One region of the Pseudomonas sp. KH_027 genome, then DNA from elsewhere that is predicted to be linked to it. Evidence: riboswitches for the same ligand, from Rfam matches in the RefSeq annotation. Region 1 holds a riboswitch; each other region holds the start of a gene.
The links. A riboswitch is a leader RNA that binds a small molecule or an ion and turns the genes downstream of it on or off. The one in region 1 is predicted to bind cobalamin.
Positions count from the first base shown of each region.

Region 1 (9,621 bases):
TGCGCCGACCAGCGCGAGCTGCGCCAGTTGATTCCGGAAAACCGCCTGCGTGTGTATGACATTCGTCAAGTGATCGAAACCCTGGCCGACAGCGGCAGCGTGCTGGAGCTGCGCCGCCAGTTCGCGCCGGGGCTGATCACGGCTTTTATCCGTATCGAGGGCCAGCCGTTCGGCCTGCTCGCCAACAACCCCGCGCACCTGGGCGGCGCCATCGATGCGGTGGCCGGCGACAAAGCCGCGCGCTTCATGCAGCTGTGCGATGCCTTCGATATCCCGCTGCTGTCGCTCTGCGATACCCCCGGCTTCATGGTCGGCCCGGAGGCGGAAAAGCAGGCCACGGTGCGCCACGTGTCGCGCATGTTCGTCGCCGCCGCCAGCCTGAGCGTGCCGTTCTTCACCGTGGTGCTGCGCAAGGGCTACGGTCTCGGCGCCCAGGCCATGGCGGCCGGCAGTTTCCATTCGCCGCTGTTCACCATCGCCTGGCCCAGTGCCGAGTTCGGTGCCATGGGTCTGGAGGGTGCGGTGCGCCTGGGCTTTGCCAAGGAGCTGGCGGCCCAGGAAGACCCGGCGGCGCGCCAGCAGCTGTTCGACAAGCTGGTCGCCAAGGCCTACGAGAGCGGCAAGGGCATCAATATGGCCAGCTTTCTGGAAATCGACGCGGTGATCGATCCGCTGGAAACCCGTAGCTGGTTGCTGCGCGGTCTCAATGCCGCGCCACGGCCGGCCAAGCGTGAAGGCAAGAAGCGGCCGTTCGTCGATACCTGGTAAGCCCGGAGGAGTTTTACATGCACGCATTCGAACATCAGTTGCTGACCGTCAACGGCATCACCTTGAGCCTGTATAGCGCAGGCCCCGAGCAGGGGCGCCCAGTGTGGCTGCTGCACGGTTTCCCCGAGTGCTGGTACTCATGGCGCAAACAGATCACCGCCCTGGCGCTGGCCGGCTACCGGGTATACGCGCCGGAGATGCGCGGCTATGGCCAGAGCAGCGCCCCCAACGAGCCGCAAGCTTATGCGCTGTTGACCCTGTGCGCGGATATCCAGGCCGCCATGGATGCTCTTGGCCAGGATCAAGCCTGTGTCGTCGGTCATGACTGGGGCGCACCGCTGGCCTGGCACCTGGGCCTGCTCGAACCGCAACGCGTCAAGGTGCTGGGCGCCATGTCGGTGCCTTTCGGTGGCCGCCCCAAGCGCCCGGCCATCGATATCATGCGCGAGGCCAACGCCGGCCGATTCAACTACATCCTGTACTTTCAGGAGCCGGGGGTGGCCGAAGCCGAGCTCGATGCGAACATCGAACGCAGCCTGCGCCTGCTGCTCGGCGGCCTGGGCGAGACCCTGCTACGGGACCAACCGGCCGACGCCCGCCTGCTCGACGGCCTGCCCGAACCACAAGCGTTTCCCGCCTGGTGCAGCGAAGCGGACTTCGCCGTGTACCTGAGTACCTTCGCCGAACGCGGCTTTCGCGGGCCCTTGAACTGGTACCGCAATTTCACCCACAACTGGCAAAGCACCGAATCACTCGCCGGGCTCGAGGTGCAGCAACCCACACTGTTCCTGCTCGGCGAAGACGACCCGGTCGGCAAACTGGAGGCTTACACCCTCAAGCGCATGGTCGATCTGGTGCCGAACCTCGAGCAGCATGTGCTGGCAGACTGCGGCCACTGGATTCAGAGCGAACAAGCCGCGCCGGTAAACAGCCTGTTGCTGGACTTCCTCAGCCGCCACTATCCAGCCTGAAAAGGCGCTGCAACGGTAACCGCAGCGTCTGTCGATCACCCCGCTTGGGCAGCTTGTCGCGCATCAGGTAAACTGCCGCATCTTTTATACCTATAACGATCTGCCTGATGCCCACGACGTTTCACGAGATCCCCCGCGAACGCCCCGCAACGCCGCTGCTCGACACCGCAGAGACGCCGGCCGGGCTGCGTCGCCTGGGCGAGGCGGAGCTGGAAACGCTCGCCGACGAACTGCGCCAAGAACTGCTCTACACCGTCGGGCAGACCGGCGGGCATTTCGGTGCCGGCCTCGGCGTGGTCGAGCTGACCATCGCCCTGCACTACGTTTTCGATACTCCGGAAGACCGCCTGGTCTGGGATGTCGGCCATCAGGCCTACCCGCACAAGATCCTCACCGGCCGCCGCCAGCAGATGACCACGCTGCGGCAGAAGGACGGCATCGCCGCCTTCCCCCGGCGCAGCGAGAGCGCGTACGACACCTTCGGCGTCGGCCACTCCAGCACCTCGATCAGCGCCGCGCTGGGCATGGCCATCGCCGCTCAGTTGCAGGGCAGCAAACGCAAATCGGTGGCCGTCATCGGTGACGGCGCGCTGACCGCGGGCATGGCCTTCGAAGCGCTGAACCACGCCTCGGACGTCAAGGCCAACATGCTGGTGGTGCTCAACGACAACGACATGTCGATCTCGCGCAATGTCGGCGGTCTGTCCAATTACCTGGCAAAGCTCCTCTCCAGCCGCACCTACGCGAGCATGCGCGAGGGCAGCAAGAAAGTGCTGTCACGCCTGCCCGGCGCCTGGGAGATTGCACGCAAGACCGAAGAACACGCCAAAGGCATGCTGGTGCCCGGCACCCTGTTCGAGGAACTGGGCTGGAACTACATCGGCCCGATCGACGGCCACGACCTGCCGACCTTGATCACCACGCTGCGCAATATGCGCGACCTGGAAGGCCCGCAGTTCCTGCATGTGATCACCAAAAAGGGCAAGGGCTTCGCCCCGGCCGAGCTGGACCCGATCGGCTATCACGCCATCACCAAGCTGGAGCCGATCAACCCGCCCGTCTCGGCGCCCAAGCAGGCCAGCGGGCCGAAATATTCCGCCGTGTTCGGCCAGTGGCTGTGCGACATGGCCGAGACCGACCCGCGCCTCACCGGCATCACCCCGGCGATGAAGGAAGGCTCGGATCTGGTGACCTTCAGCGAGCGCTTCCCACAGCGCTACTTCGATGTGGCGATTGCCGAGCAGCACGCCGTCACCCTCGCCGCCGGCATGGCCTGCGAAGGCGCCAAGCCGGTGGTGGCGATCTATTCGACCTTCCTCCAGCGCGGCTATGACCAACTGATTCACGATGTTGCCGTGCAGCACCTCGACGTGCTGTTCGCCATCGACCGCGCCGGCCTGGTCGGCGAAGACGGCCCGACCCACGCCGGCAGCTTCGACCTCTCCTACCTGCGCTGCATCCCCGGCATCCTGGTGATGACCCCGAGCGACGAGAACGAACTGCGCAAGATGCTCACCACCGGCTACCTGTTCAATGGCCCGGCGGCCGTGCGTTACCCCCGCGGTAGCGGCCCGAATGCCGTGATCGAACAGGCGCTGGTGCCGGTGGAAATTGGCAAAGGGGTAGTTCGTCGCCAAGGGCAAAAAGTTGCTTTGCTGGCGTTCGGCGTGCAGTTGGCCGACGCCCTGATGGTCGGCGCCAACCTGGATGCCACGGTGGTCGACATGCGCTTCGTCAAACCGCTGGACGAAGCCCTGGTGCGCCAACTGGCGGCCAGCCACGAACTGCTGGTGAGCATCGAGGAGAACTCGGTGATGGGCGGCGCCGGTTCCGCCGTCAGCGAATTCCTCGCCCGCGAGAACCTGCTCACGCCAATCCTGCACCTGGGCTTGCCCGATTATTACGTCGAGCACGCCAAACCGGCGGCCATGCTCGCCGAATGCGGCCTGGATGCCGCCGGCATCGAAGCCTCGGTACGCATGCGTCTGGCGCAACTTGAGCGCGGCTCAAGCTAAGCCTCTCAGCTTTCGCTTGAATCCATACCCCGCGCGCACTAAGGTGCGCGCGTTCTATTTTCCGCCAAGGTGCGCTGTTCGTACGAACAACGTTAAACGGGAAGCCGGTGCGCTCGTCTCACGAGCCATCCCGGCGCTGCCCCCGCAACGGTAATCGACCGCAGCCCACGCGCTGCTAGCCCGATCAATGCCACTGGGTTTTCCTGGGAAGGCGCTCGGGTCGGGAAGAGCCTTCTTCCAGTCGAGAGCCCGGAGACCGGCCTGTGCGGATTCGACTGGTGTTGCGGAGGGCATCACCGTCAAGCGCCGACGGCCCTTTGCCCGGCTCCCGCGCTTGTCCCTGCCCTTCTCAAAAGTATTCCGCTCTTTTGAGGATTGATCGATGAAGTTGTCCCGTTTCGCCCTGGCTGCAGTGTTCCTGCCACCGCTCAGTCAGGCCGATGCCCCCAGCAAACCTAGCGATACGCTGAAACTCCCGGCCATGGTGATCACCTCCGGGCGCGTGCCCGAACCGCTGGCCGACACCACTGCGGCAACCAGCGTTTTCACCCGCGAAGATATTGATCGCCTGCAACCCAGTTCGGTCACTGAGCTTCTGGCCCGCGCACCCGGCGTGCAAGTCGTGCAGAACGGCGGGCGCGGCAGCAATGCCTCAGTCTTTATCCGTGGCACGAGCAATACACAAAGCCTGGTGCTGGTAGATGGTCAACGCATCGGCTCGGCATCCGATGGTGGTGCCAGCCTGCAATACCTCAGCGTTGAGCAGATCGAACGTGTGGAAGTTGTGCGCGGCTCACGCTCCGCGCTGTATGGCAGCGACGCCATTGGCGGGGTGATCCAGATTTTTACCCGCCGCGGCGAGCAAGGCCTGCAGCCGCGCCTGCATCTGGGTGCTGGCAGCAACAACACCTGGGAACGCAGCCTTGGGCTTAGCGGTGGCGATCAACAGACCCGCTTCAGCCTCAACACCAGCCTCGACGAAACCGCTGGCATCGACCGCACAGGGCTCTCCTTCGACTCCGACGCGGACCACGACGCCTATCGCAACAAGGCGCTGAGCCTCAACCTCAGCCACCAATTCAGCGAGGAACTCGAAACCGGGCTCAGCGTACTGGACCAACGAGGCCGCAACGAATTCGACAACCCATTTGGCCGCTTCGACATGGCCACCTTTGAGAGTTTTCCACAGCAGCCTTACAGCGACTTCACGCTGAGCGCCGCTTCCGGTTACGTCGATGTGCAACTCAGCGATGCCTGGAACAGCCGCCTGGAGCTGGGCCACAGCGAAAATCGTCAACATAGCCAAGACAAGCTGAGCGATGAACACAGCGTGTTCAACACCTATCGCGACGCTGCGAACTGGCTAAACACCCTGCAACTGAGCGACAGCCACAGCCTGCTGCTCGGTGCCGATTGGTATGAGGACCAACTGCACAGCTCCACCCCTTACGACCAGCAAAGCCGCTGGAACCAAGCGGCATTCATCCAACACCGCTTCCAGGGCGAGTTGTTCTCCACGGAGCTGGGTATGCGTCATGATCAGAACCAGCAGTTCGGCAACCAGAACAGCTGGAATACGGCGGTGACCGTCCCCCTGGCTGACACCGCCATCGACTTGATCGCCTCCTACAGCGAAGGATTCCGCGCGCCGACCTTCAACGAGTTGTACTGGCCCGACGACGGCAATGGCTACATCGGCAATCCAGATCTCGAGCCCGAACATTCACGCAACTACGAGGTGCAGCTGCGGGGCGAGCACTGGCAAACACGCTGGAGCCTGGCGGCCTATCGCAACGAGGTACGCGACCTGATCAGCACCGAGCTCTACGACCCGGTCAACTTCATCTACCGCGCGGTCAACCTCAACACTGCGCGCCTGCAAGGGCTGGAGCTCAGCCTCGAACGGGATGTGTTGGGCTGGCGCACCTCGGTCAATGCCAGCCTGCTCGACCCACGCGACACGGCAAGTGGGCATACCCTGCCGCGCCAAGCTCGGCGCACGCTGAACCTGGATATGGACCGCCAGCTCGGTGCCTATGGTTTCGGTGCCACATGGCAGGTCGTTAGCTCTAGCTACGATGACATCGATAACCTGCAGCGTATCTCCGGCTACGGCCTGCTCGGGCTGCGCAGCAGCTGGCACGCCAGTGACGAAGTGACGCTGGATCTGAAACTGAGCAATGTCCTGGACAAGGATTACAGTCGCACGCTCTATGCCTACCAGCGAGTGAACTACGCCTATCAGGAAGAGGGCCGAGCACTGCTGCTGGGGATCACCTGGACACCAGACCTGTAAGCAATCGGGCCGCCCCTATCGCCTCAGCGCACTCGCGCCAGCACCTCGCATAGCTGGCGGGTGGCCTCCAGCATCTGGAAGCTGGGGCGCTCCAGGCCTTTGTCCGGCACTGTCCACAACCGACCATCGCGCACCGCGGCGAGTTGCGGCCAGCGCTTCCACTGCGCCAGCTCGGCGTCGCTACCGGCGATGATCACCTGCGGATCGCGGGCCAGCACGGCCTCGACACTCACCTGCGGTGCCGGCAGAGTCAGATCGCTGAAGATATTCTGCGCGCCGCAGACCTGCAGCGCGGCACTGATGATCTGCGTACCGCCAACGGTGTACAGCGGCGCGTTCCACACCTGGTAGAACACCCGCAACGGCGGCTCGCGCCGGTAGCGCTGGCGCAGCTCGGCGAGCCCCTGACGGAAGTCCGCGGCCAGTTGCCGGCCACGCTCGGCACGGCCAATGCGCAGGCCGAGCGTGCTGAACTGCTCGGCCAACTGATCGAGACCGCGAGGTTCGGCCACATAGATGGGAATAGCAAAGCGCTCGAGTTGCTCGCGCTGGCTGGCGCTGATGCTGTCCGGCCAGAGCAGCACCAGGTCGGGCTTGAGCGCCAGCAGGTTTTCCAGCTCGAGTTGGCCATAGCGCCCGACCGAGGGCAGGTGCGCCAGCGCGGCCGGGCGCTCGCCACCGTCCAGCACGCCGACCAGCAGCTCGCCGGCATCCAGCTCCAGCATGAGTTCACTCAGGGACGGCGCCAGGCTGACCACCCGCTCGTACGCCACCGCCGGCCAGGCCAGCACAAGCACTAGACAGGCGAGCAGGCGGGCCATCAGCCGAGTTGGCGAGGGATGCGGTAAAGGTACAGCAGCACCAGGCTGGACAGCGCCAGCAGGATCAGCGGGATCGCCTCCAGGCCGGCGAATAGCGCAATGGCGGCAATCCAGGCCGGCAAGCCGGCACCGAGAAACGCCAGCCGCCGGCAATCCTCCAGCTCCAGCCAGGCCGCGGGCTCAGCGGGCGTATCCAGGGCTTTTTCGGTGGCGATCAGCACGCGCTTGTAGGCACTGAACAGCGGCAGACTGACGAACATTGACGCCAGCCCGGCAATGAACAAGGGCATCGCCAGCCCCGAGGGCGTCTTGCCGGTGCCGAACAACAGGTTGAGCACGAACAGCGGCGCCAGAGCCAGGCCGACCTGGCGCCACCAGAGCAGCGCCAGCCGCCGTCGCACTTGCGCGCGGGTCACAGGTTCTCCTCGGCCTCGCCCTGGTGCTGGTTGCCCAGCAGGTGGCCGAGCTTGCCGGCCTTGGTCGCGAGGTAGTGCTTGTTGTGCGGATTGTGCTCGATCTGCAGCGGCATGCGCTCGGAGACCGGAATACCCATGCCGGCCAAGGCTTTCAGCTTGCGCGGATTGTTGGTCATCAGCTTCAGCGAGCCAATGCCCAAGTGTTCGAGCATCGGCAGGCAGATACCATAGTCGCGCTGATCGGCACCAAAACCCAGGCGTTCGTTGGCTTCGACGGTATCGGCGCCGCCATCCTGCAATTCATAGGCGCGGATTTTGTTCAGCAAGCCAATTCCACGGCCTTCCTGGCGCAGGTAGAGCAGCACGCCGCGGCCTTCTTTGGCGATGGCGCGCAGGGCGGCCTCCAACTGAAAACCGCAATCGCAGCGCAGGCTGAACAAGGCATCGCCGGTCAGGCACTCGGAGTGCAGCCGCCCGAGTACCGGCGCGCCATCGGCCACGTCGCCAAGGGTCAGCGCTACATGTTCACGCCCGGTGGCCTCCTCGAGAAAACCATGCATGGTGAACACGGCAAAAGGGGTGGGCAGTTGGGAGGCGGCGACGAATACGACAGGCACCGGATGCTCCTGTAGGTGAGAGGGCGGTAAATTCGCAAGGGGCGGCATTGTAACAGCAGCATCCGCCGGCGAGTCAGTCTGAATAGCTGGCCATAAAGATCAATCGGTTCGATCTTTAGAACCACCGCGACGCTTCTGGCTTACAGTTTGGACTCCAGCACCAGCACGCCCTGCTCCTCGCGCCAGCTCACGCGACTGAGAAAGCTCATGCCCAGCAGTGCCTCGGTGGGTGCCGCCCCCTCCAGCACCACGGCCTCGACGCCGAGCACTTCCAGGCCACCGACCTTGACCCGCTTGAGGGTAATACGCCAGGCCTTGGCCGTGCCGCTCGCGGTGCTGACCACCGTTGGCCGCCCCTCCACTCGATAATCGATCCCCAGCAGTCTGGCCTGAGCATCGTTCAGCGCAATCGAGGTGGCGCCGGTATCGACGAGAAACTGCACCGGATGGCCATCGACCGAGCCGGCCGCCCAGTAATGCCCGCCGACTCCCTTGGCGATGCTCAACTGGGTTTTGGTCGGCACGGCAAAGCCTGCGCTGTACTCGCGACTGAGGCTATAGGTGCGCTCCACGCCATCCACACGCAGTACCGCACCCCGGCTGTCGGCGCTGACCACCACCACACCACCCGGACCGGCCTGGCCGACTTTCACCAGCTTGCGCTGGCCATCGACATTCAGCACCGCCGCACCCGGAAACAGGCCGACCACCTGCACCTGCGGCGCGGCCCAGAGCGCACTGGCAGCAAGCAAATTGGCGACGGCCAGCAACACAACAGCACCAAACAGGTTCAGGCGACGCATCGAGCTACTCGTCTTAATCAAAAGGGATAGGGTTGCTGCCAGCGAGCATACAGCGCGCGCAGGCTGCCAGTTCTTACCAACTCGCCCATGCGCCGATCGAACAGCGCGGCTAGCGCGTGGCCACTCGCGGTATCGGCAAAACCCAGGTAGAGCGGCAGGCGGGTGAGATCGGTGATCCGGTAGGCCGACGTGTCGTTCGTCTCGCCGAGCACATCATCCACCTCGGTGCGCGCATCGATATAGAAATCCATGTGCTCCTGAGCCAGCATCGAGAGAATACCGTCGCGGCGATAAATTTCCTGGAAGTTGGTCAAGTTCGGCAAATATTTCTGGTAGGCATAGCCGCGCACCCAGGCCAGACGAAAGCTCCCGAGCGTCTTCAGGTTGACCTCCGGGCTGTCGGCGCGGCCGAGAGCGCTGATCTGATCGGCGTCATAGTGCCAGCGCGGGTAGAACACGCCCTCCTGGATCTCGTCCAGGTAAGAGCCGACCCAGGCATCTGCCTCGCCACGCTGCACCAGGCCGATCGAACGGGTATAGGGCACGCTGCGGATCTGCAACTTGACCCCGGCGGGCTCGAACACCGCACGCAGCACGTCCCAGGCCAAGCCTTTACCGTCGGCCTCGGTATGACCAACCCATACCTCGCTGGCCAGGCGAATCGCACCGGGCACAACGGGCTCAGGCGCCGCCGCAAATACCCCCTGAGCGCAGAGCAGTAGTCCTAACCACAAGCCACGCATAAGCCATTCCCTCAGGCTACGCCCTGGAACCAGACCCAGCCCCAGACCGCCAGTTGCATCGCCAGCCAGGCGAAGACCCCGGCCAACACGTCATCGAGCATGATGCCGACGCCGCCATGCACATGCCGATCGATCCAGTGAATCGGCCAGGGTTTGATGATGTCGAAGAAG
Region 1 is NZ_CM174470.1:4,200,244-4,209,864, forward strand. It holds gene AC3IYG_RS19630 (carboxyl transferase domain-containing protein) at 1-768, shown strand, start outside; gene AC3IYG_RS19635 (alpha/beta fold hydrolase) at 786-1,739, shown strand; gene dxs (1-deoxy-D-xylulose-5-phosphate synthase) at 1,847-3,754, shown strand; cobalamin riboswitch at 3,805-4,033, shown strand; gene AC3IYG_RS19645 (TonB-dependent receptor domain-containing protein) at 4,137-6,050, shown strand; gene AC3IYG_RS19650 (cobalamin-binding protein) at 6,074-6,871, opposite strand; gene AC3IYG_RS19655 (MFS transporter) at 6,871-7,287, opposite strand; gene ribA (GTP cyclohydrolase II) at 7,284-7,904, opposite strand; gene AC3IYG_RS19665 (TIGR02281 family clan AA aspartic protease) at 8,045-8,707, opposite strand; gene AC3IYG_RS19670 (substrate-binding periplasmic protein) at 8,725-9,450, opposite strand; gene AC3IYG_RS19675 (phosphatidylglycerophosphatase A family protein) at 9,462-9,621, opposite strand, start outside.

Region 2 (9,621 bases), 560 kb from region 1:
CGGCCTTCCAGAATGGTCAAGAAATCAAAAGGATGTGGTGCCGGTTTGTTGTAGGAGCGGGCCATGCCCGCGAATGAGCCAAAGGTAAAGCATCGCGGGCATGGCCCGCTCCTACGAAGAGCTGCATCAGCTTTCCTCACTGTCGATCAGCAGATTCTCCAGTGCCTCGCGATACTCGCCCGGTTCCTGCCAGAGCCCGCGTTGCTGGGCTTCCAGCAGGCGTTCGGTGATGTCGCGCAGGGCACCGGGGTTGTGGTGCTGGATGAAGTCGCGGGTGTCGGCGTCCAGCAGGTAGGCGTCGGTCAGCAGTTGGTACTGATGATCGTCGATCAGTTCGCTGGTGGCGTCGAAGGCGCACAGGTAATCCACGGTGGCGGCCAGTTCGAAGGCGCCCTTGTAGCCGTGGCGTTTCATCCCGGCGATCCATTTCGGGTTGGCCGCGCGGGCGCGCACCACCCGGTTGAGTTCTTCCTTGAGGGTGCGGATGCGCGGGTTGTCAGGCTGGCTGTGGTCGCCGTGGTAGCTGGCGACCTTGGCGCCGCGCAGGGTTTCCACCGCCGCCAGCATGCCACCCTGGAACTGGTAATAGTCGTTGGAGTCGAGGATGTCGTGCTCGCGGTTGTCCTGGTTGTGCAGCACCGCCTGCAGGCGCTCCAGGCGCTGGACGAACTGCTCGCGGGCCGGCGTGCCGCTGTCGGTGGCGCCATAGGCGTAGCTGCCCCAGTTCAGGTAAACCTCGGCCAGGTCGGCGCGGGTCTGCCACAGGCGTTCCTCGATGGCGTTCTGCACCCCGGCGCCATAGGCTCCCGGTTTGGAGCCGAACACCCGCCAGCCGGCCTGGCGCCTGGCTTCGCTTGCGTCCAGACCTTCGGCTTGCAGGCGCTGGCGTTCGACCCGCACGCGGGCGGCCAGCGGGTTCATGTCCTCGGGTTCATCCAGCTCGGCCACCGCCTGCACGGCGGCGTCGAACAGGCGGATCAGGTTGCTGAAGGCATCGCGGAAAAAGCCCGAAACCCGCAGGGTCACGTCCACCCGCGGGCGGTCGAGCAGCGACAGCGGCAGGATCTCGAAGTCCTCGACCCGCTGGCTGCCGGCCTGCCACACCGGGCGCACGCCGAGCAGGGCCATGGCCTGGGCCATGTCGTCGCCGCCGGTGCGCATGGTGGCCGTGCCCCACACCGACAGGCCGAGCTGGCGCAAGTGGTCGCCGTTATCCTGCAGGTGGCGCTCCAGCAGCAGGCTGGCGGACTGGAAGCCGATGCGCCAGGCGGTCGGTGTCGGCAGGTTGCGCACGTCTACCGAATAGAAATTGCGCCCGGTCGGCAGTACGTCCAGCCGCCCGCGACTCGGTGCGCCGCTGGGGCCGGCGGGCACGAAGGCGCCGCGCAAGGCGGTCAGCAGCCCGGCGATTTCCGCCGGGCCGCAGGCGTCGAGTGTCGGTGCGACCTGGTTGCGCAACGCATCGAGCACCGGCGCGGTCTCGTTGCCGACTTCCAGCGCAGTACCGAGCAAGGTCGCCTCGATCAGGTGCAGCGCATACAGCTCCAGGCGCTCGCGGGTGTCGCCCTGGGTGCGCCAGGCCTCGTCGCTCAGCCCCTGTAACTGCGCCGGGCGCGGGCCGCTCCAGGGGGTGGCCATCTCGCAGTTGAGCGGGTTGAAACCCAGTTGCAGGTCTTTGGCCAGGGCGCGCAGCAGGCTGGCATTGGCACCGCGGCCATCGCCCCTAGGGATGCGCAGCAACGCCAGCAGGGTATCCAGGCGCAGGCGCCCGCTCGGTGACTCTCCGAAGATATGCAGGCCATCGCGGATCTGCGATTCCTTCAGGTCGCACAGATAGGCGTCCAGTTGTGGCAGCCAGGAGTTCGGGTCTTCGTTGATCTGCAAGTGCAGTTCGCGGTCGAGCTGGGTGGCGCGCACCAGGGTGAGGATTTCTCCGCGCAACTCGCTGGCGCGGCGCTCATCGAGCAGCGAGGCGTCGTAATACTCGTCGGCCAGACGTTCGATATCGCGTAGCGGGCCGTAGCTTTCGGCGCGGGTCAGCGGCGGCATCAGGTGGTCGATGATCACCGCCTGGGTGCGGCGCTTGGCCTGGGCACCTTCGCCGGGGTCGTTGACGATAAAGGGGTAGACGTTGGGCAGCGGCCCGAGGATCGCATCCGGCCAGCAGGTTTCCGAGAGGCCGACGCTTTTGCCCGGCAGCCATTCGAGGTTGCCGTGCTTGCCGACATGCACCACGGCGTTGGCGCCGAAGGAGCCGCGCAGCCAGAAGTAGAACGCCAGGTAGCCGTGCGGCGGCACCAGGTCGGGGTCGTGGTACACGGCGCTGGCATCCAGCTGGTAGCCGCGCGCCGGTTGGATGCCGACGAAGGTCAGGCCAAAACGCAGGCCGGCGACCATCATCCGCCCGCCGCGAAACATCGGGTCTTGCTCAGGCTCACCCCAGCGTTCGCGCACTGCCTGCTGATTGGCGGCGGGCAGGCGGGCGAACTGTCGCTGGTAGTCGTCCAGCGCCAGGCTCTGGTGGCAGGGCCGCAGGTCGAGGTTGTCGAAATCGTTGGTGACGCCGCCGAGCAACTGCTGGATCAGCGCGGTGCTGCTGGCGGGCAGGTCCTGCACCGGGTAACCCTCGACCTGTAGGGCGCGGAGGATATTCAGCGCCGCGGCAGGCGTGTCGAGGCCGACACCATTGCCGATACGGCCGTCGCGGGTCGGGTAGTTGGCCAGCACCAGGGCGATGCGCTTGTCCGCACTCGGCAGGCGCGCCAGCTCGATCCAGCGGCGCGCCAGTTCGGCGACGAAGTCCATCCGTCCGGGTTCGGCCTGGTAGCAGACCACGTCGCTCTGGCTGCGCTCGCTGCGCCAGGCCAGGCCCTTGAAGCTGATCGGCCGGGTGATGATCCGCCCGTCCAGCTCGGGCAGGGCGATGTGCATGGCCAGGTCGCGGGAACCCAGGCCCTGCGGGTTGGCTTGCCAGAGCGGCAGGTTGTCCAGCGCGCAGATGGCTTGCAGCACCGGCACGTTGCGGCGGAACGGGCGCAGGTTCGGTGCCTCGGGGTTGGACTGGGCGAAGCCGGTGGTGTTGATGATCAGGCTCGCGTCGGCTTGATCAAGCAGCGCTTCGACCACGGCCAGGCAGGCACTTTCTTTCAGGCTGGCGACGGCAATCGGCAGAGGATTCAGGCCCTGTGCGCTAAGGCGCTGGCAGAATTCGTCGATAAACGCGGTATTCGCCGACTGCACATGGGTGCGGTAGAACAGCAGGCCGACCACCGGCTGCCCGGTCAGCCAATCCGCCTGCCAATGGCGCAGCCCGGCGTTGGCCTGGCGCGGGTGATAAACGCCCACGCGCGGCAGCGGCTGCGGTTCGATCCAGCGGTAGTGGCCGTCCAGCCAGGTGCTGGCCAGGTAGTGATAGAGCTGCCGGGCGTTGTCCACCCCGCCTTGGCGCAGGTACTGCCAGAGGCGTTCAGCCTGCTCGGCGCTGACATTGCCCAACGCCGTCAGCTCCGGGTCGGGGCTGTCGTCGCCCGGCACCAGAATCAACTGCGCGCCGCGTTCCGCGAGCTCGACCAGGCGTTCGATGCCGTAGCGCCAATAGCTGAGGCCGCCGTGTACGGAAATCAGAATGACCTTGGCATGCTGCAGCACTTCCTCGACGTAGAGGTCGACCGAGGCATGGTTCTGCAACTGTGCCGGGCTGGCCAGCCGCAGGCTCGGGTAGTTAGCCGGTAGATCGCGCGCCGCCTCGGCCAGCAGCGACAGGTGCGAGTCGCCGGTGCAGAGGATCACGACATCGGCGGGGGTCTGCGCCAGATGGGCGATGCCGTCGGCGGGGACGAAACCGCCGGGCTGGGTGCGCAACAGGTGCATGGCTAAGGGGACTCGGCGGCTTTGCATCCCTCGCCCGCTTGCGGGAGAGGGGGCGAAAGCAAGAGCGATAGCGTGTTTGGCTTCATGCCAACGCCGTACGCAGCTCGTTGCGGATAACCGCCTGGTCCAGCTCCTGGCCGATGATCACCAGGTGGCTGACGCGGCTTTCGTCGCTGCGCCAGGCACGGTCGAAGTGTTTGTCGAAGCGTTTGCCCACGCCTTGGATCAAGAGGCGCATCGGCTTGCCGGGAATCGCCGCGAAGCCCTTGATGCGCAGCACGCCGTGGCGCGCCACCAGGCCATTGAGGACGGTCAGCAGCAGGGCTTCCTCGACTTCCGGCAGTTCGACGGAAAAGGAGTCGAACTCGTCGTGGTCGTGCTCTTCGTGGTCTTCCAGATCGTGGTGGGTCTTACGGGCGTCGATGTGCAGCTCGGTTTCCGAATTCAGGCCCAGCAGCACCGCGATCGGCAGCTCGCCGCTGCGGGCTTCGATGATTTTCACCGCGGGTGGCAGCTCCTCGGCGACTTCGGCGCGCACCGCGGCCAGGGCTTCGGGGCTGAGCAGGTCGGCCTTGTTGAGGATCACCAGATCGGCGCTGGCCAGTTGGTCGGCGAACAGTTCGTGCAGCGGCGACTCGTGGTCCAGGTTCGGGTCTTCGCGACGCTGGGCGTCGACCTGGTCGGGGAAGGCGGCGAAGGTGCCGGCGGCCACGGCCGGGCTGTCGACCACGGTGATCACCGCGTCGACGGTGCAGGCATTGCGGATTTCCGGCCAGTTGAAGGCTTGCACCAGCGGCTTGGGCAGGGCCAGGCCGGAGGTTTCGATGAGGATCTGGTCGAGGTCGCCACGGCGTGCCACCAGCTCGCGCATGACCGGGAAGAATTCTTCCTGCACGGTGCAGCACAGGCAGCCGTTGGCCAGCTCATAGACACGGCCGACGGCTTCTTCTTCGCTGCAGCCGATGGTGCATTGCTTGAGGATTTCGCCGTCGATGCCGAGTTCGCCGAACTCGTTGACGATCACCGCGATGCGTCGCCCTTCGGCATTGTTGAGCATGTGCCGGAGCAGGGTGGTTTTGCCGGCGCCGAGAAAGCCGGTAACGATGGTGACGGGGAGTTTGGCCAAGCTTTTCATGCGTCGCAGCCCTGTTCGGATCGAAGCGAAATCGGATCGGCGGGCATGCGTGACGAGCCTGGTGCACCCGAGAGTCGGGCCCGCATCAGCAATTCGCCACCGGATCACCCCGCCCGGTTGTCGTACACAGCAGTTCGAGGCAGGTCTCCTGGCTCGCGACTTGGCCCCGCGCCCTAATCAGGGGCCCCTCTCTTCGCCTTCCCGCGTACGGCAGTGGCATTGGAAGAGATCAAGTCGCTTACAGTTGCGGGGGCAGCCATGGCATTTGTCCATGTTCCCTCTTAGCTCTGACGCGTATTCAGCGCAGAGAACCTCGAAGCGGCAAGGCTACGCAGTGCTTGGAGTCGGGTCAAATCAGCTGGTGAACGGTGTTCGCTGCGGCCCTCTCCCCCGGCCCTCTCCCATAAATGGGAGAGGATAGCCGATTGCGCCCTGTGCGCCGAAGTTGACGCTCGGCAGCGTTCCGTGATGTCCTAGAAGGGCTGTTTCAGGTGTCTTGCGCGGTCGTGCGCAAGGTGAAACGGGAAGTCGGTGCGCCCCTGCGGCTAGTCCGACGCTGCCCCCGCAACGGTAAGCGAATGATGGGATCGTACAGCCACTGTGCCGCGAGGTATGGGAAGGCGAGTCCCATGGCACTGTGAATCACAGTCGTCGCAAGCCCGGAGACCGGCCTGAATCATTACAGTTTGGCAAACCCGCGGTGGGCGGGCGCAAGCCGGAAGTCTGAATGCGCCCGCATTTCGGCTCCTCGTGCGTTCCCTTCTGCTAGGTTTTCACTTCCAGTACAGAGGGAACGATCATGTCCACAAGCACCCTGACACATTCTGCCGAGGCCAGCGCCTCGCTCTCGCAACGCCTGGTTCTGGCCATCGGTGCCGGTCTGTTGGGTGCGTTGCTGGTGTATTTCGCCGGCTTTTCGCATATCGAGGCGGTGCATAACGCTGCCCACGATACCCGTCACAGCGCCGCGTTCCCGTGCCACTGAGAGGTTTGCCATGATCAAGCGCATCGCGCAGACGGCCGGCTTCAGCGGGCTGCTGGCAGCACTTTTACTGACCCTGTTGCAGAGCTTCTGGGTCGCCCCGCTGATTCTGACCGCGGAAACCTTCGAAAACAGTGCACCGGCCACCGAACAGGTCGCCGAGCATGCGCATGCGGCCGGCGTTGCCGCTCATGAACACAGCGCCGAGGCCTGGGCGCCGGAAGATGGCTGGCAGCGTGTGCTGTCCACCACCGGTGGCAATCTGGTGGTCGCGGTCGGCTTCGCGCTGATGCTGGCGGGCTTGTACAGCCTGCGTACGCCGGGTCGCACCTGGGAAGGCCTGCTCTGGGGCCTGGGTGGTTTCGCCACGTTCAGCCTGGCGCCGTCGCTGGGCTTGCCGCCGGAATTGCCGGGCACTGCCGCCGCCGATCTGGCGCTGCGCCAGTATTGGTGGATCGGCACGGCCACGGCCACGGCTGTGGGCCTGGCGCTGATCGCGTTCGGGCGGCATTGGCCGTTGCGTATCGTCGGCCTGGCAGTGCTGCTGGTGCCGCATCTGATCGGCGCGCCGCAGCCCGAGGTGCATGCGAGCCTGGCGCCGCAAGCGCTGGAGCATCAGTTCATCTGGGCCTCGCTGATTACCAATGCACTGTTCTGGGTGGCATTGGGGTTGCTCTCGGCCTGGCTGTATCGCCGCTTCGCTGGTTCCAGCGCGGCGTGAGTCACCGCTCCGGCCCTCGGCCGGTGGTTTGCGAACCCGCTGGCGGCGCTGCCGTCAGCGGGTTTTTCGTTGCTCAAGCCTCGGCGTCGCGACCATGAGCAAGGCCCCGCTGTATATTGCCGGCCTCGGCTGTCGGCGTGGTTGCGCGCAAGCCGAACTGCTTGAACTGTTGCAGCAGACGCTGCAGGCCCATGGCCTGCAACTGGCGGATGTCAGCGGGCTGGCCAGCATCGAGCAGAAACGCAACGAGCCCGGCTTGCTGGCTTTGGCGCAAAGCCTGGGGGTGTCACTGGCGTTTTTCTCTGCCGCGCAGCTGGCGGCATTCGACAGCCGCCTGACGCAGCCTTCTGCCATCGCCTTGCGCGTCACCGGCAGCGCCGGGGTGGCCGAAGCCTGTGCGCTGGCGCAGGCGGAGAGGGTCGGCGGAGGCCCGGCCGAACTGTCGATCAGCAAACACAGCAGCGCCAGCGCCAGCGTTGCGTTGGCCTGCGTTCGTCGCGCATAAGTGTTCACTAAGCGATTCAGGAGAGACCCATGACGGTCTATTTTATCGGCGCCGGCCCCGGCGACCCTGAGCTGATCACGGTCAAGGGGCAACGCTTGATCCGCTCCTGCCCGGTGATCCTCTACGCCGGCTCGCTGGTGCCCGAGGCCGTGCTCGACGGTCATCGTGCCGAGTTGCTGGTCAATACCGCCGAACTGCATCTGGAAGAAATCATCGCCCTGATCGAGGCGGCCCATAAGCGTGGCCAGGACGTTGCCCGCGTGCATTCCGGTGACCCGTCGCTGTATGGCGCCATCGGCGAGCAGATTCGTCTGCTGCGGCGGCTGCAGATCCCGTTCGAGATCGTTCCAGGCGTCACGGCCACCGCGGCCTGTGCGGCGCTGCTGGAAAGCGAGCTGACGTTGCCGGGCATCTCGCAAACCCTGATTCTCACCCGCTATGCGAGCAGAACCGTGATGCCTGCCGGTGAACAGCTGCCGGACCTGGCGCGCCATGGCGCCACCATGGCCATTCACCTGGGTATCAGCCACTTGCCCAAGATAGTCGCCGAACTGCTACCGCACTACGGCGCCGACTGCCCGGTGGCGGTGGTGCACCGCGCTAGCTGGCCGGATCAGGATTGGGTCAGCGGCACCCTGGCCGACATCCAGCCCAAGGTGCAGGCCAAGGGCTTCCAGCGCACGGCGTTGATCCTGGTCGGGCGGGTGCTGGCGGCCGAGGATTTCGCCGACTCCAACCTCTATCGCGCAGGTCATGAGCACCTGTATCGGCCGGCGGACAAAGGCTGATCCAGGCGCGGCGCGCGCAGAGGCGCATTGGGTCGGGCGGCTGCGGGATAAATAAATACTATTTTTTTTGCCCGGCTGTAACGTCAGAAACTGTCCTCACTCTATCTTTATGTCGGGACCCAATAAGCCGTCCACGGCAGACCACCCCACACTATCGAGGAAGACCACATGACCATCAAAACCGCTGCAGCTGGCGCCGCGCTCGCTCTCGCCGCTGCTGGACTGTTCGCGACCATCTCGACTCAGGCTTTCGCCGAAGAAGCCATGGTTCACTGTTATGGCGTGACCTCCTGCAAAGGCCAGAACGATTGCAAGACCGCCTCCAACGCCTGCAAAGGCCAGGGCTCCTGCAAAGGTCAAGGTTTCAAATCCTTGACCCTCGCCGAGTGCAACAATGCCGGCGGTAAAGTCGGCCCGTAAGTGCGCTTGGGGTGGCCGTTTTGCGGCCACCCCGGCCCTTTTGGTGAAGGAGTTCGGCATGTCTTCAGCTATCCCCTGTCTTGGCTATGGCCTGGGGTTGCGCAGCGACTACTACAGCGAAATTCTCGAGCAGCGCCCGGCAGTGGACTGGTTCGAGATCGTCTCGGAAAATTACCTGGTCGAGGGCGGCAAGGCGCTGTATTACCTGGACGCCATCGCCGAGCACTACCCGCTGGTGATGCACGGCGTTTCGCTGTCCATCGGTGGCCCGCATCCGCTCGATCAAGACTACCTGCAGCGCCTGAAACAGCTTGCCGCGCGGGTCGAACCGGCCTGGATCTCCGATCATCTGTGCTGGAGCCGCGGTAACGCCCATCAGTTGCACGATCTGCTGCCGCTGCCCTACACCGAAGAAAGCCTGCAGCATGTGGCTGCCCGTGTGCGCCAGGTGCAGGATGTGCTGGAGCGGCCGCTGGTGTTGGAAAATGTCTCCAGTTACGTGCGCACCGCGAATTCGGATTTCAGTGAATGGCAGTTCCTCGCGGCCCTCAGCGAACTGAGCGGCTGCGAGCTGTTGCTGGACGTCAACAATGTCTACGTCAGTGCGCGCAACCACGGCTTCGAGCCCTGGGACTTCATCAGCGCGTTGCCGGTCGCACGGATTCGCCAGTTGCATCTGGCCGGGCACAGCGATTACGGCAGTTACCTGATCGACACCCACGATCAGCCGGTCAGCGATCCGGTCTGGGAGCTTTACCAGCGCACCTTGCGGCACCTCGGCCCGGTCGCCACGCTGCTGGAGCGCGACGATAACTTCCCACCCCTGGGCGTACTGCTCGATGAACTGAACCAGGCTCGCGCTTATGCGGCTGTGGCACTCGGCACGGAGGCCGCATGCGCCTGAACGACTGGCAACTGGAGGTCGAAGCTTACCTGTTGGGCGCGCAACCGCTACCCGGCGCGGCATTGCGCGAAAGCCTGCTGGGCAGTCCGACGCTGCCTGTCGAGCAAGGCCTGGCGATCTATCACAATGCCTACCGCGCACGCCTGCAGGAGGCCTTGCGTGGCGATTATCCCGCCGTGCACCACTGGCTGGGCGACGACGAGTTCGCGGCGTTGATGAATGCCTATGTGCAGGCTCATCCGTCGCGGCACTACAGCCTGCGCTGGCTGGGCGCGCGCTTGGCGGATTTTATCGAA
Region 2 is NZ_CM174470.1:4,757,556-4,767,176, reverse strand. It holds gene cobN (cobaltochelatase subunit CobN) at 127-3,870, opposite strand; gene cobW (cobalamin biosynthesis protein CobW) at 3,953-5,005, opposite strand; cobalamin riboswitch at 5,127-5,336, opposite strand; cobalamin riboswitch at 5,478-5,694, shown strand; gene AC3IYG_RS22295 (CbtB domain-containing protein) at 5,805-5,990, shown strand; gene AC3IYG_RS22290 (CbtA family protein) at 6,001-6,708, shown strand; gene AC3IYG_RS22285 (cobalamin biosynthesis protein) at 6,803-7,213, shown strand; gene cobM (precorrin-4 C(11)-methyltransferase) at 7,243-8,001, shown strand; gene bufA2 (BufA2 family periplasmic bufferin-type metallophore) at 8,170-8,421, shown strand; gene bufB (MNIO family bufferin maturase) at 8,480-9,325, shown strand; gene AC3IYG_RS22265 (HvfC/BufC family peptide modification chaperone) at 9,316-9,621, shown strand, end outside.
Region 2: it holds a riboswitch for cobalamin, as region 1 does, so the genes downstream of both, cobW (cobalamin biosynthesis protein CobW) here and AC3IYG_RS19645 (TonB-dependent receptor domain-containing protein) in region 1, are expected to answer to the same signal.

Region 3 (9,621 bases), 780 kb from region 1:
ATCAACCCCCACTCACGCGGGCGCCGTTCGCGGTGCTGCCGGATACGCGCGCTCATCTCGCCGTCATGGGCCTGCGAGGTGGCGATATAGGTCACCGGCAGGCCGCTCTGCGCCGCCAGGCGCTCGGCCAGACTGCTTTTGCCGGAGCGGGCGCCGCCCAAAATAAGTTCGATCATGCACAAACCTTAGCTAGAGCCCACAGAGTTCGCGCAACCGCGCGCAGTCCAGATGCTGCTCGACCAGATCGGCCAAGCGTTCGAGATCGCGCTCGCGCAGGGCCTGGTAATCGACCGCCTGCACGTCGCGCAAGCCGGCCCAACGCAGCAAGGCGCTGCAAGCCGCCGGCGCTTCGAACAGGCCATGCAGGTAGGTGCCAAGGATCTGCCCATCGGCACTCTGCGCGCCATCGTTGCGGCCATCGGCCAGGCGCACGGCGGCAAACGCCAGCGCCGGCCCGCTGGTGACGCCGGCATGGATTTCATACCCGCTGACCGGCGCCTCTTCCAGGCATAGATGGCCCTGGACATTGCGCAGCTGTTTTTCCGCCGCCAGCACGGTATCGAACTCCAGCAGGCCGAAACCCGAGCTGGAACCCGCCGTACCTTCCAAGCCTAGCGGGTCGTGCAGGTTACGGCCGAGCATCTGCAAACCGCCGCAGATCCCCAGCAGTTTGCCGCCATAGCGCAGGTGCCGTTGCAGCGCGTCTTCCCAGCCGTTGGCGCGCAGAAACGCCAGGTCGGCGCGCACGCTTTTCGAGCCGGGCAGGATGATCAGATCCGCCGGCGGGATCGGCTGGCCCGGCGCCACGAACTGCAGATCGACCTGCGGATGCAGGCGCAACGGGTCGAAGTCGGTGTGATTGCTGATCCGTGGCAGCACCGGTACCACCACTTTCAGCACGCGTTCGGCCTTGCGCGTCTGGCGCCTGTCGATGGCGTCCTCGGCTTCCAGATGCAGATCGCTGAGGTACGGCAGCACGCCGAGCACCGGCTTGCCGGTACGCTGTTCGAGCCAGTCAAGGCCGGGTTGCAACAGGCTCAAGGCACCGCGAAAACGATTGATGACAAAACCCTGGACCCGCGCCTGTTCGCTTTCGGAAAGCAACTCCAGGGTCCCGACCAAGTGCGCGAACACCCCGCCACGGTCGATATCGGCCACCAGAATCACCGGGCAATCCACCGCTTCGGCGAAACCCATGTTGGCGATGTCGCCAGCGCGCAGGTTGATCTCCGCCGGCGAACCGGCGCCCTCCACCATCACCACCCGGTAAGCGCCGCTCAAGCGTCGATGGGATTGCAGCACGGCCTGCATGGCGACGCGCTTGTAGTCGTGGTAGGCCGCCGCTTCCATGCTGCTGATGGCACGGCCGTGGATGATCACCTGGGCACCGGTGTCGCTGTTGGGTTTGAGCAAAACCGGGTTCATATCGGTGTGCGGCGCCAAGCCACAGGCCTGGGCCTGCACCGCCTGGGCGCGGCCGATTTCACCGCCATCGGCGGTCACCGCACTGTTGAGCGCCATGTTCTGTGGCTTGAACGGCACCACCGCCACACCCTGGCGATGCAGCCAGCGGCACAACGCGGCGACCAGGGTGCTTTTGCCGGCATCCGAGGTCGTGCCCTGGACCATTAACGTACTCATGCACACTCCAGCCGATAGGCCTGCAACGCCTGCTCCAGGCGGGCCCAGTCGGCTTCATCCGCCGGCAGGCCGAAACGCAGGCTGCTGCTTGCCACAAACAACCTGACCAGAATGCCGCGGCGGGCGAGAAACTCATGCACGGCCTGCGCCTCGCTGCTCGGCAACCACTGGAACAGCGCACAGCCACCAGCCGGCGGCAAACCATGGCGCCCGAGCACTTGAGCCAGGCGCTGACTGGCCTGGGCCGAGCGCCGGCGCTGCAGGGCATGTCCCTCGCCATCACGCAGGCAGGCCGCGCCGAGCACCCGGGTCGGGCCGTTGATGGTCCAGGGCCCGAGCTGTTCGGCCAGCGCCTGCAACAGGCTGTTTGCCGCCAGCACAAAGCCCAAGCGGGCACCGGCCAGGCCGAAGAACTTGCCGAACGAGCGCAGCACGATCAGCCCTTCGCGGCCACTGGTGGCGGCCAGGCTGTGTTCCGGCGTGTTGTCCATGAAAGCCTCATCGACCACCAGCCAACCACCCCGCCGCACCAGCCGCGCATGCCAATCGAGCAGTTGTGTGCGCTCAATGCGCCGCCCGGTGGGGTTGTTCGGGTTGACCAGCACCAGCACGTCGAGATCGTCGAGGCAGGCATCCAGCTGATCCTCGTCGAATTCACGGACGCTGTGCCCGGCCTTGCGCCAGGCCTCGGCATGTTCGGCGTAACAGGGCGACAGCACGCCAACCCGGCCACTGCGGCGCAAGCGCGGCAACAGTTGGATCGCAGCCTGCGAACCGGCCACCGGCAACAGCTGCTCGGCACCGTAATAGGCGCTGGCGGCGGCCTCCAGACCATCTTCGGTTTCCGGCAGGCGGGCCCAGGCACGCCGGGGAATCTCCGGTAGCGGCCAGGGCCAGGGCGCGATACCGGTGGACAGGTCCAGCCAGTCGGCCGCGGCGATCCCGTATTGCCGCGCCGCCAGTTGCAAACGCCCGCCGTGCTCAAGCATGCCGCCGTACTCAGACATACAGTCGGCCTCCGACCAGCAAGATCAGCAGCCAGAGCAGCACACCACGGCGCACCAGGCTGACCGCGCGCTCGATAGACTGCGCATCGGCCGCCGGCCCTTCACCGAGGCGCGGGCGCTGGTGCAACTCACCGTGGTACACCGCCGGCCCGCCAAGGGCGACACCCAGCGCACCCGCACCGGCCGCCATCACCGGGCCGGCATTGGGGCTGTCCCAGGTCGGTGCCTGGGTACGCCAGCAGCGCAATGCCAGCCGGGTTTTGCCGAGCAACGCATAGGTCAGTGCAACCAGTCGTGCAGGAATGTAATTGAGGACGTCATCGATCCGCGCCGCGGCCCAGCCGAAGCGTTCGAAACGCGCATTGCGATACCCCCACATGGCATCCAGGGTATTGCTCAGGCGGTACAGCACCACGCCCGGCGCACCCAGCAGCACAAACCAGAAGAGTGCGGCGTAGACCGCATCGCTGCCGTTCTCCAGCACCGACTCGGTGGCGGCGCGGGCAACGGCCTCGTGATCCAGCTCAGCGGTCTGCCGGCTGACCATGTAACCGACACGCTTGCGCGCCTGCGGCAGATCATCCTCGCGCAGCGCCCGGGCCACCGGCTCGGCATGCTCGGCCAGGCTCTTCAAGCCGATGGCCGCATACAGCGCCAGCACCTCGACCAGCCAGCCGACATAGGGCAGCAGGCTCAACAGATAAGCCACCAGCGTCAGCGGCAACACCGCCAACACCCAGGCCGTGACGCCATGGCTGCGCCAACCGCGACCGATACCCTGATGCGGCGCATCGGCTTCGCCCGACGGCAGCGTGAAGGGCCGGTTGAAGCGCCGTTCAAGCGCATCGGCCAGACGCCCGAATGCCACCAGCGGGTGCCCGCGTTTGGGTTCGCCCAACAGCGCATCCAGCGCCACCCCGGCCACGCTCAACAGGGCGATGCTCATGCCCGTTCATCCCAGAGATTGTCGAACACCAGCTCGGCCAGCGGCCGGGGCGTGGCCCAGCCTTCCTGCTGCAACATCGGCACGGGGTAGAACTCCGGCACCGGGCCCAGGCACAGCACCGCCACTGGCTTGGCCCCGACCGGCAGGTGCAGCAGCGTGGCCAGGGCCTCGGGGTCGAACAACGACACCCAGCCCAACCCCAGGCCTTCGGCGCGGGCGGCGAGCCAGAGGTTCTGGATCGCGCAGGCGACCGAAGCCAGGTCCATTTCCGGCAGGGTGCGGCGGCCGAACACATGGGCCTCGCGGCCGTCCATCAGCGCCATCACCAGCAACTCGGCGCAATCGCGCACGCCCTCGACCTTGAGCCGCATGAATTCATCCGAACGCTGTTGCAAGGCCTCGGCAGTGCGCACCCGTTCCTCTTCCACCAGGCCATGAATGGCCTCACGCAAGCCTGGCCGGGTGATGCGGATAAACCGCCAGGGCTGCATCAAGCCAACGCTCGGGGCCTGATGCGCCGCCTCCAGCAAGCGTGCCAGCAGCTCGGGCGCGACCTCACCGCCACTGAAGTGGCGCATGTCCCGACGCTCGGCAATAGCGCGGTAGACCGCCGCGCGCTCGGCGTCGCTGAAAGCGTGCTGGCTCATGCGATCGACTCGCTCATGGTAAGAACAAGGCCGCCGCCGCCCGGGGATTGGACGGCAGGTAGAGGTGGATATAAGAAGCGGTGAGCCGGCCGATCCGGTAAACCGCCTCGGCCGTGCGCTTGTAAGTCGGGCAGACGCCACGGGCCAGCGGCTCCAGCGCGCAGGCCAATTCAGAATAGTGGTAGGTGTGGCCGCGCAGGCGCCCTTCCGGCAATTCGACTTCCTGCAACGCCAGCGCCTTCAGGCGTTTGTGCATCAGCGCCGTACCGGGCAGCAGGCCGAGCAGTTCGCCGCACTCGCCATCTTTATCGGTCAATGCCTCGAGCAGATAGAGCATGCCGCCGCACTCGGCGTGGATCGGTTTGCCAGCGGCGTGATGGGCATGAATCGCCGCGCGCATCGGCTGGTTCGCCGCCAGCTGCCGCAGGTGCAACTCGGGGTAGCCACCGGGCAGATAGAGGCTGTCGACCACGGGCAGCGCAGCATCCTGCAAGGGCGAAAACGGGACCAACTCGGCCCCCAGCTCGCTCAGCAGGTCGAGGTTAGCCTGGTAGATGAAAGCGAAGGAGGTATCGCGCGCGACGCCGATACGCACACCGGCCAACAGCGGCTCGGTGCTCCGCAACTCATGCACCTGCGGCGCGGCAAAGCACACCGGCGCTGGCAAGCCAACGTCGGCACTCGCGGCCAAGGCATCGGCGGCGGCATCCAGGCGGGCGTCCAGGTCGGCCAGCTCTTCGGCCTGCACCAGGCCCAGGTGGCGGCTCGGCAGTTCGATCGCAGCGCTGCGCGGCAAGGCGCCGTACCAGCGAATGTGCGTCGGCAGGCAATCGCGCAAAATTTCGCCATGGCGGCTGCTGCCGGTGCGGTTGGCGAGCACCCCGGAGAATGGCAGATCGGCCTGGAAGGTGGCCATGCCATGGGCCATGGCGCCGAAGGTCTGGGCCATGCCGGAGCCGTCGATCAGCGCCAGCACCGGCACACCGAAATGCCGCGCCAAATCGGCGGCAGACGGCGTGCCATCGAACAGACCCATGACCCCTTCGATCAGGATCAGGTCGGCCTCGCCGGCGGCCTCCCAGAGCAGGCGACGGCTTTCCACCTCGCCGACCATCCACAGGTCGAGCTGATAGACCGGCGCGGCGCTGGCGCGGGCGAGGATCATCGGGTCGAGAAAGTCCGGCCCGCACTTGAACACCCGCACCCGCTTGCCCTGGCGCGTATGCAGCCGCGCCAGGGCGGCGGTGACGGTGGTCTTGCCCTGGCCGGAAGCCGGGGCGGCGATCAACAGTGCCGGGCATTGGCGTGCCGAATTCATACGGGGAACCTGTGCAAGGGTGAGTTCATTGGCTATGTCCCTGTATGACTTCGGGCCGGACTGCAGCTCTTTGTAGGAGCGGGCCATGCCCGCAATGGGCCGTTTCGCGGGCATGGCCCGCTCCTACAACAGCTAACTCATTTACTTGAACGCAGACGAAAAACCTCAAAACTCCACCCCTTTCTGCGCCTTCACCCCGGACTTGAACGCATGCTTGAGCAGGCCCATTTCGGTCACGGTATCCGCCGCCTCGATCAAACCGGGCGGCGCACCGCGACCGGTGGCGACCACGTGCTGCAACAGCGGGCGCCCGCCGATATCGGCCAGCACCGTATCCAGTGGCAGGTAGCCGTGCTTGAGCGCGATATTCAGCTCATCCAGCACCACCAGGCCAATCTCCGGGTCATTCAGCAATTGCTTGGCAACCGCCCAGGCAGCCACCGCCTTGTCGATATCGCGCTGACGATCCTGGGTGTCCCAGGTGTAGCCCTCGCCCATCACGTGGTAGCTGACCTCTTCGGGGAAACGACGGAAAAAACGCTCTTCGCCGGTGCTGGCCGCGCCTTTGATGAACTGCACCACGCCGACCTTCATCCCATGGCCCAAGGCCCGGGCCACCATGCCGAAAGCCGAGCTGCTCTTGCCTTTGCCGTTGCCGGTATGCACCAGCAACAGGCCGTATTCGTCCTGGGCCTGGGCGATCTTTTCGTCGACCAGGGCCTTCTTGCGCTCCATGCGAGCCTTGTGGCGGGCGTCTCTTTCTGCTGACTCGCTCATCGTTTCACCTCAGAACCTTGCTGCACGTTGAAGGCTGCCAAAACACCGCTGGAAGCGCGAAAGAGACTGTAGAAGCACGGTGACGAGAAAGAATAGCGCCCACCGCACGGTGGGAGAATGCTCGCCAGCGCCGAACGAATCGACGACACCGGGACCAGCAAAGGCATATTCATCAAGACAGGATCTGCGCCACTCACGCCCACACGACTCAGGCAGGGTAAGGCACACGGAGAACGACAGACGCGCCGGCCACAATGCAGCGGCCCACACGCCAGACAACGCCCTCCGCGATGCCGTGGACTGCGACAGGCCGGTCTCCGGGCTTGCGAGCGGAACACCTGAAGAACCGGTGTTCTGGAAACCGCACCTTCCCGTGCCAGGCACAGTGGTTAAAAAGCGGTTTCTTGGCTCGCCTACCGTTGCGGGGGCAGCGCCGGAATGGTTTGGCCAGGCTGTTGATTGAATAAACAGCGACAAACGCACCGGCTTCCCTGTTTCACCCCTTAGCGGGGCACCTGAAGCAAGGCTGGCAGGGTAGAGGCTTGGCACTGGAGCGTCAAATCCCAAGGCCGATTGCTGGCTGGGTGCGGCAACAGGCTCAACGTTTGGGCATAAAGCCCGCAGGCTTGCTCCCCAGCCAGTGCGCAAACGCACGGATGCTGGCGTTCTCCAGCAACGCTTCACGGCTGTTGTAGGCCAGCGCCAGTTCCTTCTCGCTGAAGGTGGCGTGAATATGGTTGTGACAGGCGCGGCAGACCCAAAGCGTGGCGGTGATGCGCTCGGTCTTGGCGAAGCGTTTCTGCACATAGGTTTTACCGTGCAGAGCCTTGGGAATCAGATGATGGCGGGTAAGCGGCAACACCCGGGCGCAAAGTTCACAGGCTTCGGCTTGGGGCGGCAGGCGGATGGGTTCAGGCATGTGGCTGCATGTCGTTCTTGCGCCCTGGCGGTGCTCAGCGTTTACGGCAAAGGGTCAAACCATCGCCAATCGGCAACAGTGACAGGTCCAGGCGCTGGTCGCTTTTCAGCCGGCGGTTGAGGGACTGGATGGCGCGGGTGTCAGCGCTGTCGGGCGCCTGTTCCAGCACACGCCCGCTCCACAGGGTGTTGTCGAACAGGATCAGGCCGCCAGGCCGGGTCAGCACCAGGGCATGCTCCAGGTAAACCGGGTAGTTGGCCTTGTCGGCGTCGATAAAGATCAGGTCGAAGCTTTCACTCTGCCCTTCTCGCTCCAGCAGGCCAAGGGTTTCCAGCGCTGGCACCAATCGCAGGTCGATGCGCTCGTCCACGCCGGCCTGCTGCCAGTAACGGCGGGCGATGGCGTTGTAGTCGCCGGGCAGGTCGCAGCAGATCAGTTGGCCGTCTTCGGCCATGGCGGCGGCCATGCAGAGGGCGCTGTAGCCGGTGAAAGTGCCGATTTCCAACAAGCGCCGGGCACCCGTGAGCTTGACCAGCAGCGCCATGAACTGGCCTTGCTCCGGGGCGATTTGCCAGCGCGCCATGGGCAAGGCCTGGGTTTCCTCGCGCAGGCGCTGGAGCAGTGGCGTTTCACGCAAGGAAACATCCAGCAGGTAGCCGTACAGCGCATCGTCGAGGTTAAGGGTACGGCCAGTCATGCAGCACTCCTAAGTGAATGGGCGCATACCGCTCAGGGACTGCGGGCAAGACTGGCGGGGCTGAGCACGCGCTTGGCATTCAGGTAGCTCTTCTGCCAATAGGCCGTCGCCAGGCTGTCCAAGCGCACGGTGCCGCCACTGGAGGGAGCATGGACGAAGCGCCCTTCGCCGACATAGATACCGGCATGACTGACCTGGCCGCCGCCACTGGTGGCAAAGAACACCAGGTCGCCGGACTGCAGCGCATCACGCCGCACATTCGGCGCACGCATGCCGATCAGCTCGCGGGTCGAGCGCGGCAAGGCGATGCCGGCGGCATCGCGATAGACATAACCGATCAGGCCGCTGCAGTCGAAACCGCTGTCCGGGGTATTGCCGCCGTAACGGTAAGGCGTACCGACCAGCCCCAAGGCACGGAACAGCACGTCATCGGCGGCGCCCGTTTGCTCGAGCGGGGAGCGGAAAACAGATTCTGGAGGGGGCGTTTGGCTTGCGCAGGCAGTCAGCAGCGCGGTGAGTACGACGAGGACGAGACGGGCCGTGGCGGGCATAAGCGAGGCGGCTCTGATGCTGAATGCGCTCTACTCTGCCGTGAGCTGCCAGCGCGCGCAAGCTTTGCGCTCGCGCCGGCCGAACTCAATATTGGCTAGCGGTGCAGCGGACTGCGGCTGACCGACGCCAGCGCCAAGGCGCGTTTGGCTTCGATGAAGGTGCGACTCCAGTACTTGTCGCCCAGGCTATCGACCCGCACACCGCCGCTGCGGCTGCTGGAAGAATGGATGAACTGATCATCGCCGAGGTAGATGCCGGCGTGGCTGACGCGGCCGCGACCGTTGGTGGCGAAGAACACCAGATCGCCAGGCTCCAACTCGGTACGCGCCACCAGCGGTGCATCGAGGTTGATCATTTCGCGGGTGGAGCGCGGCAGACTCATGCCCGCCTCTTCCTTGAACAGGTAACCGATAAAGCCGCTGCAATCGAAGCCGGACGAAACCGAGCTGCCGCCGAAACGGTAGCGGGTACCCACCAGCGACAGACCGTGAGCCAGGATGCTGTCGGCAAAGGTCGGCAATTCGTAGGGTTTGTCCTGAGCAAAATCCGGCAACGGCTCGGCAGCTTGCTCTTCGATAACCTGCTGGGGAACTTCGGCGACCTGCGGCTTCGGCGAGTAGCCGGCGCAAGCGACCAGGAAGAATGAGAGTGCGAGAGGCACGAGGGGTGCGAAGCGCTTTAGCATGGGCACGACCGTGACGAATTCTTAAGAAGCGGCGACTATGCCTTCCATCACCCCCATATGCAAATTTAATTGGCCTGAATGTGACTCAGTAGTCTCGGTAAAACATCTAAGGCCCTACCGCGCAAATGCACGTCCACCACCTGGCTGAGGTCGCTTGCAACCGGGTTGATTTCGGCGGTAAAGCCTCCGGCCTGACGGGTGCGCATCAGCGGTTCGACAATGTATGGAAAGCTCGCCGTGGTACCGACCGCCAGCACCAGATCGAAGCCTTTGCGCAGTTCGGCGTAGAGCGTAGCGATGGCCTGCTCCGGCAGCATTTCCTCGAACAGCACCACCGGCGGGCGCAGGATGCCGCCGCATTGCGCGCACTTCGGCGGCAGCGGCCGTTCGAGATGCGGCGCCAGCTCGGCGCTCTCGACACCACAGGACTGG
Region 3 is NZ_CM174470.1:3,420,980-3,430,600, forward strand. It holds gene cobU (bifunctional adenosylcobinamide kinase/adenosylcobinamide-phosphate guanylyltransferase) at 1-176, opposite strand, end outside; gene AC3IYG_RS16030 (cobyric acid synthase) at 190-1,641, opposite strand; gene cobD (threonine-phosphate decarboxylase CobD) at 1,638-2,630, opposite strand; gene cbiB (adenosylcobinamide-phosphate synthase CbiB) at 2,641-3,594, opposite strand; gene bluB (5,6-dimethylbenzimidazole synthase) at 3,591-4,241, opposite strand; gene AC3IYG_RS16050 (cobyrinic acid a,c-diamide synthase CobB) at 4,255-5,559, opposite strand; gene cobO (cob(I)yrinic acid a,c-diamide adenosyltransferase) at 5,725-6,336, opposite strand; cobalamin riboswitch at 6,628-6,870, opposite strand; gene AC3IYG_RS16060 (hypothetical protein) at 6,935-7,255, opposite strand; gene AC3IYG_RS16065 (O-methyltransferase) at 7,290-7,952, opposite strand; gene AC3IYG_RS16070 (C40 family peptidase) at 7,985-8,503, opposite strand; gene AC3IYG_RS16075 (C40 family peptidase) at 8,599-9,189, opposite strand; gene AC3IYG_RS16080 (NAD-dependent deacylase) at 9,255-9,621, opposite strand, start outside.
Region 3: it holds a riboswitch for cobalamin, as region 1 does, so the genes downstream of both, cobO (cob(I)yrinic acid a,c-diamide adenosyltransferase) here and AC3IYG_RS19645 (TonB-dependent receptor domain-containing protein) in region 1, are expected to answer to the same signal.